One region of the Glutamicibacter sp. PAEs-4 genome, then DNA from elsewhere that is predicted to be linked to it. Evidence: riboswitches for the same ligand, from Rfam matches in the RefSeq annotation. Region 1 holds a riboswitch; the other holds the start of a gene.
The links. Region 1 has a riboswitch for thiamine pyrophosphate ahead of thiO (glycine oxidase ThiO). Riboswitches for the same ligand answer to the same signal wherever they lie in the genome.

Region 1 (5,774 bases):
CGCGAGTTGGCGAGCATTGATGAAGTGCCTGACCTATTGGATATCTGGCGCAGTTCGGTGGAACGCCGGAGGGACTTCCTCTCAGCTGCTGACATTGATGCAGTGGCAATCGCCCTGGAAGCAATCTATAGCCAGTCGGTGACCGTCAGAATCGCCCAGCAAGGCCAGCGCATCATGGGCTTCGCAGCCTGGAGCGATACACGCATTGAGCTGCTCTGGGTGCGGCACAGCGATCGCCACAAGGGTGTGGGCCGTGTTCTGCTGGAAGCAATCGTCGCGCACACTCCCGGCATCAGCGTGCATCTGGATTGCCAGCGACAGCCTGCCATTTCATTCTTTGGCGACTGCGGATTCTTGGCAGTCGACGGAGGTCCAGAACTGGTGCCACAACGGATCACGTTGCGCCACACAGAATCTTTGCCCCGAATCGTGGCACCATAGTTCCATGAGTGAAAATAGCCGTGAAATACGGGAAGTCAGCATCAAACGCGTCGAATCACGCAAGTACCAGGCCACCAGCCTGGAATCCGGCGCCAGCCTGGAATTCGGCCAGGGCGAAGGGCTGCTGACGCCGGTGGAGCTTCTGCTGGCTGCCATTGCCGGGTGCTCAGCGATCGATGTTGATGTGGCGACTACCCGCAGAAGCGAGCCTGAGAACTTCGAAGTCAAGGCGAGCGGCTACAAGGTCTCCGAGGACTCGGCTAGCCGAATGGAAGACATCCGCCTTGGCTTTGATTTGAAGTTCCCCGATACCGAGGAGGGGCGCAAAGCGGCCGGCATGGTTGAACGCATCGTCAAGCTATCCCATGACAAGTACTGCACGGTTTCTCGCACCGTTGAGCTAGGTGCCTCAGTGCAGAGCGAAGTCCTCAACCAGGCCTGATGCATTTCGTGCGGATCCCAGATTGCTAATGGCCAATGGCTGACTCCGCAACAGCTTCCAAGGCAATTCACGGATTCGAGCGCGACACGAATTTCCCAACATTGCGTGAATCAGTTGTCGTTATGGCTTGATTGTTCGAAAAACGTTGAATCCAGTGTGAATGAATCATGCATCCGCAATTCGGGGTATGAAAGTCCATCGATTCAAGCTGGCAGTACGGGTCTTTGCCCTAGTCAGCGGAGAACCTTCATCGTAGGGTCAGATTGTCCCTACGTTGAAGGAGCAGCAATGCAGTCTGAGAACGTTTTAGGCAATATCGACTGGGCGTCGATGCTACAAAAGGTTGGCATCGCGCTAATCATCCTCATCATTACGTGGCTTCTCGCGCGCATCGTTCGGTGGGCTGCCGCCAAATTGGTGACCAGGGTGAAGTTCCTGCAGAAGCAGGGCAATGACGGAGAGCAAATAGGCCAATCTCTGGGCAAGGTTGCGGGACTGATCGTCTGGCTGTTCGGCCTCGTGGCAATCCTGCAAGTATTCGCGCTATCTGAAGTGCTATCGCCGGTGCAGGGCCTGCTCGGCGGCGTCATGGCCTTCATCCCCAACCTCATCGGTGCGGGCTTCATCTTCTTCATCGGCTACGTGATCGCCAATATCGTTCGCCAGCTGCTGAAGACCGGTTTGGGAACTGTCGACTTCAGCGGGCTGGTCCGCAAATTGACCCCAGGCGATGAACCGGTTGACGAAGTCCAGTCTCGCGAGTCCCAAGCGAAGATCGTTGACATCATTGCCAATATCGTCTTCGCCTTGATCCTGCTCGTCGTTGCCATTTCGGCACTGCAGGTCTTGGGCATCGCGGCAATTTCGGACCCTGCCCAGCAGATGCTGCAGCTTGTCTTCACCGCAATACCGCAGGTCATCATGGCCTTGGTGCTCTTGGCCGTCGGTATTCTGATTGCCAAGTTCGTCGGCCAGCTGCTTGAATCAACCCTTCACGGGGTGGGCACCGACTCCGTTGTTGCCCAATGGGGTGTTGTTCCCGAAGGCAAGAGCGCTTCGGGAATCATCGCTGGCATCGTCAAGATTGCCATCGTGCTGTTCTTCGGCGTGATGGCGGCCCAGATGCTGAACTTCCCGGCGATCACCAACATCCTCAATGAAATCCTGGCCTTGGGCGGCAAGATTCTCTTCGGCGCAGCAATTATCGCCGCAGGTTTCGTCATCGCCAACGTCATCGGCCGTTTCTTGGGCGACACCACCGCTTCAAAGATCATCCGCTACACGGCAATCGCGTTGTTCGTGGCAATGGGCTTGAAGTACATGGGTATCGCTGATTCGATCATCAATATGGCCTTCGGTGCAATCGTCATTGGCGCGGCTTTGGCCGCGGCGCTGGCCTTTGGACTTGGTGGCCGCGATGCTGCGGCTCGCACGCTGAAAAAGATCGAGGCCAATCAGGCCACCGACGGCCCGGATTCGACGCCGCCGGCATCAACTCCAGGCATCTAGCCAATATCACTAAACCTGAGGGACAGATAAAAAGTCGCGGAACCCGAAACCGGATTCCGCGACTTTTTGTTGCCCGCCAAGCTACGGCTGCGTGCTCCACGGCAACGGCACTACGTCGGGGACCTGATCAGTCCGCAACCGCGCGTAGGCGTACACGTCAACGCGTTCTCCAGCAACCAGGAACTTACCGCGCTCGACACCCTCGCGCAGGAACCCGTTGCATTCGGCAACACGCTTCGATCCAGGATTGTTCGCCCGAAGACCTAGTTCCAAACGGTACAAACCGAGCTCGCCAAACAGGTGGTTCACCAAAGTAGCCACTGCGCGAGTGGCCAGAGACCTCCCGCGGTAGTCCTGGTTCATCCAATACCAAACCCATGCGTTCTGATTGGCTGGATCGACAGTATCGCAGACCAAACCGACCAGCCGGTCTCGATAGGCGATGGCCAAAGCCTGCTGCCGTTCGCCGGCCTCCATCAGGGCACGCACGTACGATGCGGCCTTTTCCGGAGTGTCGGCATCTCCTTGGCGATCCATATCGGCATTGGAGGAAAAGGCTTCGAAAACAGCTTCGGCATCCGATTGGCGCAGCCTGCGAACCGAGAAATCGTCGTCGACTAATGCGGCCTAGTTCGGTTCTGCAAAAGAAAGCTGCCGCGCAGCGGGCGTGCCCTGATGGAAGAACAGCTGCCAGCGATCCTGCTCATGGATCCACAGCGAACTGCGCTCGCTGGCGGATCCCGATAGCAACCTCCAGCGCAGAAGCACCGCTTGATCGGCAACCTGGATTGCCACGGGGCTGCCGACTTCCCGAGATCCGGAATCCCGTTCCGGCTCCTGGGCCAGCTGGGCAATGATCGACTCGCGATCGTAGACACGGCCGCTGGCACCCACTTCGGAGAACTGCGGATGCAAGTACCGTTCCAATTGCCTTCGGCTATGGCGCTGGCTGGTTTCCAAGAGCTCCTGCTCCAACGAAATGATCGTGTTGGACAACGCAGATCCCTGGGGAAGCACGCGGGGGAAGTCATGAGATGCCATGTCAACTAGTACATCACAGAAGATGACGGAGCTGCGGTTGCTCCAGTTCGACTTTATGAGCTGGATCATGCCTATAATCGCAGTACTCCGCGGGAGCCTGAATCGACCAGGCTGAGAGGGCACCGAGCCGACCGCTACACCTGATGCGGGTCATGCCGCCGTAGGAAGGATGCGTGCTCTCGTGCATGTGAATATTGTTGGCGCCGGAATCATCGGCCTGTCAGTTGCGTTCGAACTGGAATCACGGGGACATACTGCCACCCTCATCGATCCAGCACCAGGCCAAGGTGCAAGCTACGCGGCAGCCGGAATGCTGGCCCCGGCAGCTGAAACGGTCTGGGGCCATGGCCCGCTTCACGAGCTGCTTGCCGCCTCGAATGCCGCCTATCCAAAGTTCATTGAGCGCATCGAATCCGTGACCGGGCAACGCCCGGACTACCTGCAGAACTCAACCCTCGTCGTCGCGGCCGAACCGGCTGACCGCGAAGCCCTGCATGAGCTGGCCGAACTGCAAGCCTCCCTCGGCCTGTCAGCGGAAAAGCTCTTGCCCAGCCAAGCCCGCAAACTCGAACCAGCCTTGGCCGCGAATATAGCAGGCGCAGTCCTATGCCAAGATGACCACCAAGTCGACCCACGGTCAGTCGTCAAAATCCTGCTTGATCACCTGCGTGGCCGCCTGATCGAGGAGCGGGCGCAGGCGCTGGTGGGCGACGGGAGCCGAACCAACGCGGTACGCACCGCATCGGGCAAGATCCTCGAAGCGGATCAAACCATCGTGGCCACCGGACTGGGCACCATTGACGGCCTGGACCGGGTGCCGGTGCGCCCCGTCTACGGAGATATTCTCCGGATCCAGGGGCCAGCCGGTCCGCCATTGATCACCCGGACCATCCGCGGCATCGTGCACCGGGAGCCGGTGTATCTCGTGCCGAGAAAGGACGGCAGCCTCGTGCTCGGAGCCAGCGTCCGGGAAGACCGCCAGCCTGCAGTGAACATCGGAGCCATGCATTTGCTGCTGGACAATGCGCGAAAGCTCATACCCGGCATCAGCGACTGCACGCTGAACGAGGCAACTGCCCGGGCCCGTCCCGCCACTCCCGATGACCGTCCGCTGCTGGGGCGCATTGACCCGGGCCTGGTGCTTAGCACCGGATACTCCCGGCACGGAGTGCTGCTGGCTCCGCTGGGCGCAACACTCACCGCTGATCTCATTCACGGCTCTGAAACCCATCCGTTGCATCAGGCTGTGAATCCACACCGCTTCGCCACAGCAACCCAGACCACCCACCGAACGGAGCAGCACCCATGAAAAGCATTGGCATCAAGTTCAATTCCCGGGAACTGAACCTGGACGAAGGAATCACCCTTCGCGAATTCATCAGCATGCAGATCGGCAAGGATCTGGATAGCAACTCGGCGGCCGTGGACGGCAGCAAGCTTGGAATAGCCGCCGCGGTCAATGGCGCTGTCATCCCGCGCAGCGCCTGGAACAGCTACACGCTGGCCGAAGGGCACAGCATCGAACTCGTTACCGCAGCCCAGGGAGGCTAGGCGTGGACACGCAAAACATCACCGAACTGGACATCAACAGCGATCCATTCCAGGTTGCAGGACGCACCTTGTCTTCGCGCTTGATCCTCGGCACCGGGGGAGCGAGTTCGCTGACCACCCTGGAAAGCGCATTGCAGGCCTCTGGAACCGAACTGACTACCGTGGCCATCCGACACTTTTCGGCGGCAGGCGAGTCCAACGTGTATGACTTGCTGCAGCGCAACAACGTGATTGCGCTGCCGAATACCGCTGGATGCTTCACCGCCCGCGACGCGATCCTCACCGCGCACCTGGCCCGCGAAGCGCTGGAAACGAACTGGATCAAGCTCGAAGTGATTGCGGACGAGCACACGTTGCTGCCTGATCCGCTGGAGCTGCACGCTGCCACCGAACAGCTGGTCGCCGACGGATTCCAGGTCTTTGCCTACACCAACGATGATCCTGCCCTTGCCCAGCGCCTCCAGGACGCCGGTGTTGCGGCCATCATGCCAGCCGGCGCACCAATCGGATCCGGCCTGGGCATCTTGAACCCGCACAATATTTCCACCATCGTCTCCCGGGCCCAGGTGCCGGTCATCCTGGACGCCGGAGTCGGCACCGCCTCTGACGCCGCCCTGGCCATGGAGCTCGGCTGCGATGCCGTGCTGCTGGCCAGTGCGGTGACCCGGGCGCACAACGCGCCGCTGATGGCGATGGCCATGAAGGATGCGGTGCGTGCAGGACGAGCCGCACGGCTCGCGGGCCGGATCCCGCGCCGCGACACCGCCCTGGCATCCTCGCCCACCGAAGG
Region 2 (5,774 bases), 160 kb from region 1:
AAGTCGATGCCGCTGGCCGGGTCGGAGATCAGCTGCGCATCGGCCCGCTGTGCGATGATGATTGCGAAGGTCGGCGGGGCGACAACGTCGCTGTAGCCCAGCTTGCGGGCTGCCTGCACGTCGTAGTGCGCCGGGTTGGCGGCTTTGGTGGCGGCGGCGAATTCGCGGATCTTCTCGCGGCCTACCTGGTAGGACTCGCCGGCAGGGTAGATGCGCCCTACCAGGTCAGGGTTGATGCCCATGGGTTCTCCTGAACGTTGTTGGACGTGGCCGGGCGTGGATGCCGCCGGATACGAAATCCGGGCGCAGCTGCCCGGTCACACTGTGGAATTCTTGCGGGAGCCTAGTTCTGCCCGTCGGAGGGGCGCTTGTTGTTCCGTGGTGCGGCAAGGCCATTCTCGATGCGCCACTGGCGTGCGTCCTTGGCCCGGACAACCAGGCTGGCGATGTGGCAGAGCATGCCGATGACCATGATGCCGATCGCGGTGTAGACCGTGGGCAGGGACGGAATGTTGGCGCCGATGATGGCCAGGATGATGCCCACGCCCATGATGCCCATGGCGGCGAAGACGAGCTTCTTGTAGCGCGGCGAGGCGGATTCCCAAGGAGTGTTGGTCATGGCTCAAGTCTAGTTCAGCCCGGGCCGGGAGCGCTCATTGCCGCCGGGGCATTTCCGCGTGACTCCCCCGACAGCATTCTGGTCTCAGAACAAGGCGGATTGCTCTTCCTTGAAGTCCCCGCGCTGCTCCACCACCGCGACCTCGCGGGTTTTCAGCTCGGCGGCATCCAGCACGCGCAGGGTGGTGCCATCGCCGCTGTCGGCGAGGATGCTCTGTCCCAGCACGCCGCGGATGCGCAGGTTCACGGTGCTTCCGGGCAGGGCCGTGGTCCAGGCATGCAGCGCATGCGCATCCCAGGCGCCAATGACTGGGCGGGCGAAAGCCGGCTGCTCCCACAGCTCGTCGCGCAATTGCACGCCGTAGGCCTCCAAGCCCCGCTGCGCGCCGAGGAAGTCCCGGGCCCTGCCTGCTGCGTCGGCGTTGATCTGATCAAGCTGGGCGTAGTCCAGTTCCCAGCTAGCCAAGCCCTTGACCTTGGACTTCTGCCTCACCTGCTGGCTCAGGCCCACATGCTCGGTGACCAGGTCTTCGAGCACCCGGATGGCCGCCCCGTCGTTGGCGCGGGCGACATAACGCGCAATGACCGCGCCCTGCTGCGCCAGCCGGGTCCACTTGCTACTGGTCGAGGTGGTGCCGACCTTGGTCGCGCCGTGGGCGAAGCTGGCTATATACAAGAAGTGCGGCTGTTCCAGGTACTTGCGAAGGCCTTCGGGGGCTTCGCCCGTCTTGTGGAAATGGTGCATGAACTTCGACTGGTCCAGCCGGCGGCAGCTCTCGCATTGGGTACCGGTGCGCAGGGCCTGGTTCTTGGGGCACGGCAGCGTATTGCGCGAGCCGTCGGCCTTCATCGTGATGTAGCCCAGGCAGAACTTCAGTTCTCCGATCTCCAGGGCCAGTGAACGCCCCGCTTCCAGGTACTCGGTACCCCAGGTTTCACCGCTGCGCAGCCGGAGCATCGGGGCGGGTTCATGTTCTGCGAAGCTGATGCCGTGGCATAGCTGCCGGGTAGCTGAAGCGAATTCCATCAGGACCTTTCTGAAGTTTCCCCTCCCAACGATAGTTCACCGCAGATGGCCAGGTCCGGCGGACAGGTTGGCCGATACACAAAGTCCGAAAGTTAGCTGAACAAATTCCCGATTGGTTCTGGCCTAATTCTTAGGAGATGCCCGTAGGCTGAAACTGCACCGGAAACGTACCGCGGGCCGGGCCACAATCTGTTGAGGTGATCCAGGATTTCTGTCCCATTTGATGACGAGACGCGTGCAGTGGCAATCTCAGCTGCTGGAACTACCCCTTCCCCGGCTGAGTTGCAGCGATTGACGAAGGCCTTCCACCATGATTTCCAGCGCTTCATGATGGAATACCAGTTTGCGGTGGACGAAGTACTGACCAAGGTCTCGATCTTGCGCGAAGAGTTCTTGTACTTGCACAAATACAATCCAATCGAACATGTCAGTTCCCGGGTGAAAACTCCGGAGAGCATCATGCGCAAGGTTGCCCGCCGGAATATCGCACCGTCTCTTACTGCCATACGCGAGAACCTCAGCGATATTGCGGGTGTGCGCATCACCTGCAGTTTCGTCAAGGACATCTATAAGGTCCTGAACACCTTGACCGCTCAAAATGACCTGAAGGTCATCCAGATCAAGGATTACATCAAGAACCCGAAGCCTAGCGGCTATAAAAGTGTTCATGCGATTGTGCAAATTCCGGTCTTCTTGTCCGACGGCCCTGTCGACGTTGTAGTGGAGTTGCAGATCCGCACCATCGCCCAGGACTTCTGGGCAAGCCTGGAACATAAGATTTTCTACAAGTACGAGGGCGAGGTTCCAGAGCATCTGGTACAGGAGCTCGCCGATGCGGCAGCTGTTGCAACGAAACTCGATATGCAAATGCAACGGTTGCATACCGAAGTACACGGCCATGATGCCAATGACCAAGCAGGCCACGAGGCGACTTTCGATACGAAGGCCTTCCAAGGACTGCTGTCGCTGGCACAGCAAGCCAGCACCAGAGGCCCCGAAAAGTGTGCCGACAACTAAGCCTTAATGGCTTTAGCGCTCAAGGTCCGCTGAAGACCGTTTCGAACCCGGAAACCAAAAAAAGATCCTCAGCCGAAGCTGAGGATCTTTGATTTGGTAGCGGCGCCGGGACTCGATCCCGGGACCTCACGATTATGAGTCGTGCGCTCTAACCAGCTGAGCTACGCCGCCACAAGTGAGAAACAATCCAGTAGAAGCCAAGAAAGCTTCTCACTCAGAGCCCCCTGCCGGAATCGATCCGGCGACCTCGTTCTTACCAAGAACGCGCTCTACCACTGAGCTAAGGGGGCAACGAGTAAATACTCTACACGCATTTCCCGGCAAAGAAAAATCGGCAAACCGATCTGGAAAGCGCCCGGAGATTTCCATAAAACTGCTAGTCAAAACGGTTTTAGCGAGACCTTGAAGGCAATCAGGGACGAAGGCTGGGACAAAAAGTGTTCTGGTGACGATGCTCACTGGGTTGCCCCTCGCAGTCAATCGCCGCTTCGCTCAGGCTTACAGGATAGAGTTCCGCGCCGAATTCCCTTGAGGCAGCCGGCAAATCTTCCAACACAAATACTCCAGAAGAGAACACTCCCCCTACCCCCCGAACTCCAGGGCCACGGGTCGTCCGGAAGGGTGCGCGACATCCGGCTGGGTGCGCGACATCCGGCTGGGTGCGCGACATCCGGTGGGTGAACTCTCCACCACGTGCGGCAACCGGAATTCAGTGGCATGAAGGCAAGCTATTGCGGGCGCAGAATCCCCCTAGGTTCACCGACGTCCATTTCCGCCTTGATTAGGAACATTGTGATGTCAGCAACAAATCCCCGGCAGATTTTGCAAACCTCGAAAACCTGTGTAAAGTATTTACCTGTTGCCCCCTTAGCTCAGTGGTAGAGCGCGTTCTTGGTAAGAACGAGGTCGCCGGATCGATTCCGGCAGGGGGCTCGAAATGAGAGAAGCAATCTGGTTCCAGATTGCTTCTCTTTTCGCTTATCTACCGCTCTCAGTGCCCCATCGCGCGGCCATCGCTTCAGCCTGCGCCCGCGCTGCTTCGCCAGTTATCTGCCACGCCCTTTTTCCCAGATTCCGGATTCGCGCCGCAAGAGACTGATCGCTTCCAGAAACTATCTCCTGCCGCCGGGGCCAGTGCCCGCATCCTGACTTGATGTCACTGTTCTGACCACTGGATTTGCGTTTCCTCCTCCCAAGCGTGCTAAGTTGTTCGCGACCACACGGGTGCCCTGGCAAGGGCTGAGATCGGGCTATCGCCGTCCGCGACCGTTGAACCTGTCCGGGTAATGCCGGCGAAGGAAGTGAGTTTCCAAGTGGAACAATTTGAACAGCACCCTGCCCACACCCTTGCCTACCGCGAATCTGCGGGAATTTCTGTTCCCGTCACGCAGATCCATCTGGCAGACTCCCCCAATGGAAAGCCCAACGAGCCGCTGTCGGTGTATCGCACCAGCGGACCGGGAAGCGAACCGACCCAGGGCTTGCCACCCTTCCGCGAGCGATGGGTCCGGGAGCGCGGGGATGTGGAAACCTATGCCGGCCGCGAGCGCAATCTGCACGACGACGGGCGCTCAGCGGTCCGCCGCGGCACGGCCAGCGCGGAATGGGCTGGACGTTCGGCCCCTCCGCTGCGGGCCGTTGGGGGAGCCCGCGTGACGCAAATGCACTATGCGCGCGCCGGGGTCATCACCCCGGAAATGCGCTATGTGGCGCTGCGCGAGGAATGCGATGTCGAGCTGGTGCGCAGCGAGCTCGCCGCCGGACGAGCCATCATCCCGGCAAACATCAACCATCCGGAATCCGAACCGATGATCATCGGCAAGGCGTTCCTGGTCAAGATCAATGCGAATATCGGCAACTCGGCGGTGACCAGCTCCATCGCTGAAGAGGTCTCCAAGCTCCAGTGGGCCGCCAAATGGGGTGCCGACACAGTGATGGACCTGTCCACCGGAGAGGACATTCACACCACCCGCGAATGGATCATCCGCAACTCCCCCGTGCCCATCGGCACCGTGCCGATCTACCAGGCGCTGGAGAAGGTCAATGGCGAAGCCAACAAGCTGACCTGGGAGATTTTCCGCGACACCGTTATCGAGCAGTGCGAGCAGGGCGTGGATTACATGACCATCCATGCCGGTGTGCTGCTGCGCTACATCCCGCTGACCGCCAACCGGGTCACTGGCATGGTCTCGCGCGGCGGCTCCATCATGGCCGGATGGTGCCTGGCGCACCACCAGGAGAATTTCCTCTACACCCACTTCGATGAGCTGTGCGAGATCTTCGCTCAGTACGACGTGGCCTTCTCGCTGGGCGACGGGCTGCGCCCGGGCTCCATCGCGGATGCGAACGACGCAGCGCAATTCGCCGAGCTGGATACCCTGGCCGAGCTGACCAAGCGCGCCTGGCAGTACGATGTGCAGGTGATGGTCGAGGGCCCGGGGCATATCCCCTTCCATCTGGTGCGCGAGAATGTGGAGCGCCAGCAGGAATTGTGCGACGGGGCCCCGTTCTACACCCTGGGCCCGCTGGTTACCGATATCGCGCCGGGCTACGACCACATCACCAGCGCCATCGGCGCCACGGAGATTGCCCGCTACGGTACCGCGATGCTCTGCTATGTCACCCCCAAGGAGCATCTGGGGCTGCCCAACCGGGATGACGTGAAGACCGGGGTGATCACCTACAAGATCGCGGCGCACGCGGCAGATCTGGCCAAGGGGCATCCGGGTGCCACGGCACGGGATGATGCGCTGAGCAAGGCTCGCTTCGAATTCCGCTGGAATGACCAGTTCGCGTTGTCCCTCGATCCGGTCACCGCGCAGGAATTCCATGACGAGACGCTGCCGGCCGAGCCTGCGAAGACTGCCCACTTCTGTTCCATGTGCGGGCCGAAATTCTGCTCCATGCGCATTTCCCAGGATATCCGCGACGAATACGGCTCGGCCGAGGCGCAGGCGGCATTGGCCGGGATGGCGCAGAAAAGCAGGCAGTTCCTGGAAAGCGGGGGCACGGTCTATCTCGGGGACGAGATCCCCGTCGGGACCCCTGCCGAGTAATTAGCCCGGGCATGCGAAAACGCCCTTGGGGCAAGCTTTCGGCTTGCCCCAAGGGC

Region 2: another riboswitch for thiamine pyrophosphate. It lies ahead of thiC (phosphomethylpyrimidine synthase ThiC); the one in region 1 lies ahead of thiO (glycine oxidase ThiO).

Annotation. Positions count from the first base shown of each region.
Region 1 is NZ_CP195017.1:2,320,196-2,325,969, reverse strand. It holds gene ACR9WD_RS10925 (GNAT family N-acetyltransferase) at 1-441, shown strand, start outside; gene ACR9WD_RS10920 (OsmC family protein) at 446-883, shown strand; gene ACR9WD_RS10915 (mechanosensitive ion channel) at 1,172-2,392, shown strand; gene ACR9WD_RS10910 (GNAT family N-acetyltransferase) at 2,474-2,983, opposite strand; gene ACR9WD_RS10905 (DUF4440 domain-containing protein) at 3,020-3,433, opposite strand; TPP riboswitch at 3,513-3,617, shown strand; gene thiO (glycine oxidase ThiO) at 3,615-4,742, shown strand; gene thiS (sulfur carrier protein ThiS) at 4,739-4,984, shown strand; gene ACR9WD_RS10890 (thiazole synthase) at 4,987-5,774, shown strand, end outside.
Region 2 is NZ_CP195017.1:2,479,881-2,485,654, forward strand. It holds gene ACR9WD_RS11730 (FAS1-like dehydratase domain-containing protein) at 1-242, opposite strand, end outside; gene ACR9WD_RS11735 (hypothetical protein) at 344-619, opposite strand; gene ACR9WD_RS11740 (DUF2797 domain-containing protein) at 704-1,645, opposite strand; gene ACR9WD_RS11745 (GTP pyrophosphokinase) at 1,886-2,662, shown strand; tRNA gene ACR9WD_RS11750 (tRNA-Met) at 2,757-2,833, opposite strand; tRNA gene ACR9WD_RS11755 (tRNA-Thr) at 2,881-2,952, opposite strand; tRNA gene ACR9WD_RS11760 (tRNA-Thr) at 3,524-3,595, shown strand; TPP riboswitch at 3,873-3,980, shown strand; gene thiC (phosphomethylpyrimidine synthase ThiC) at 3,976-5,718, shown strand.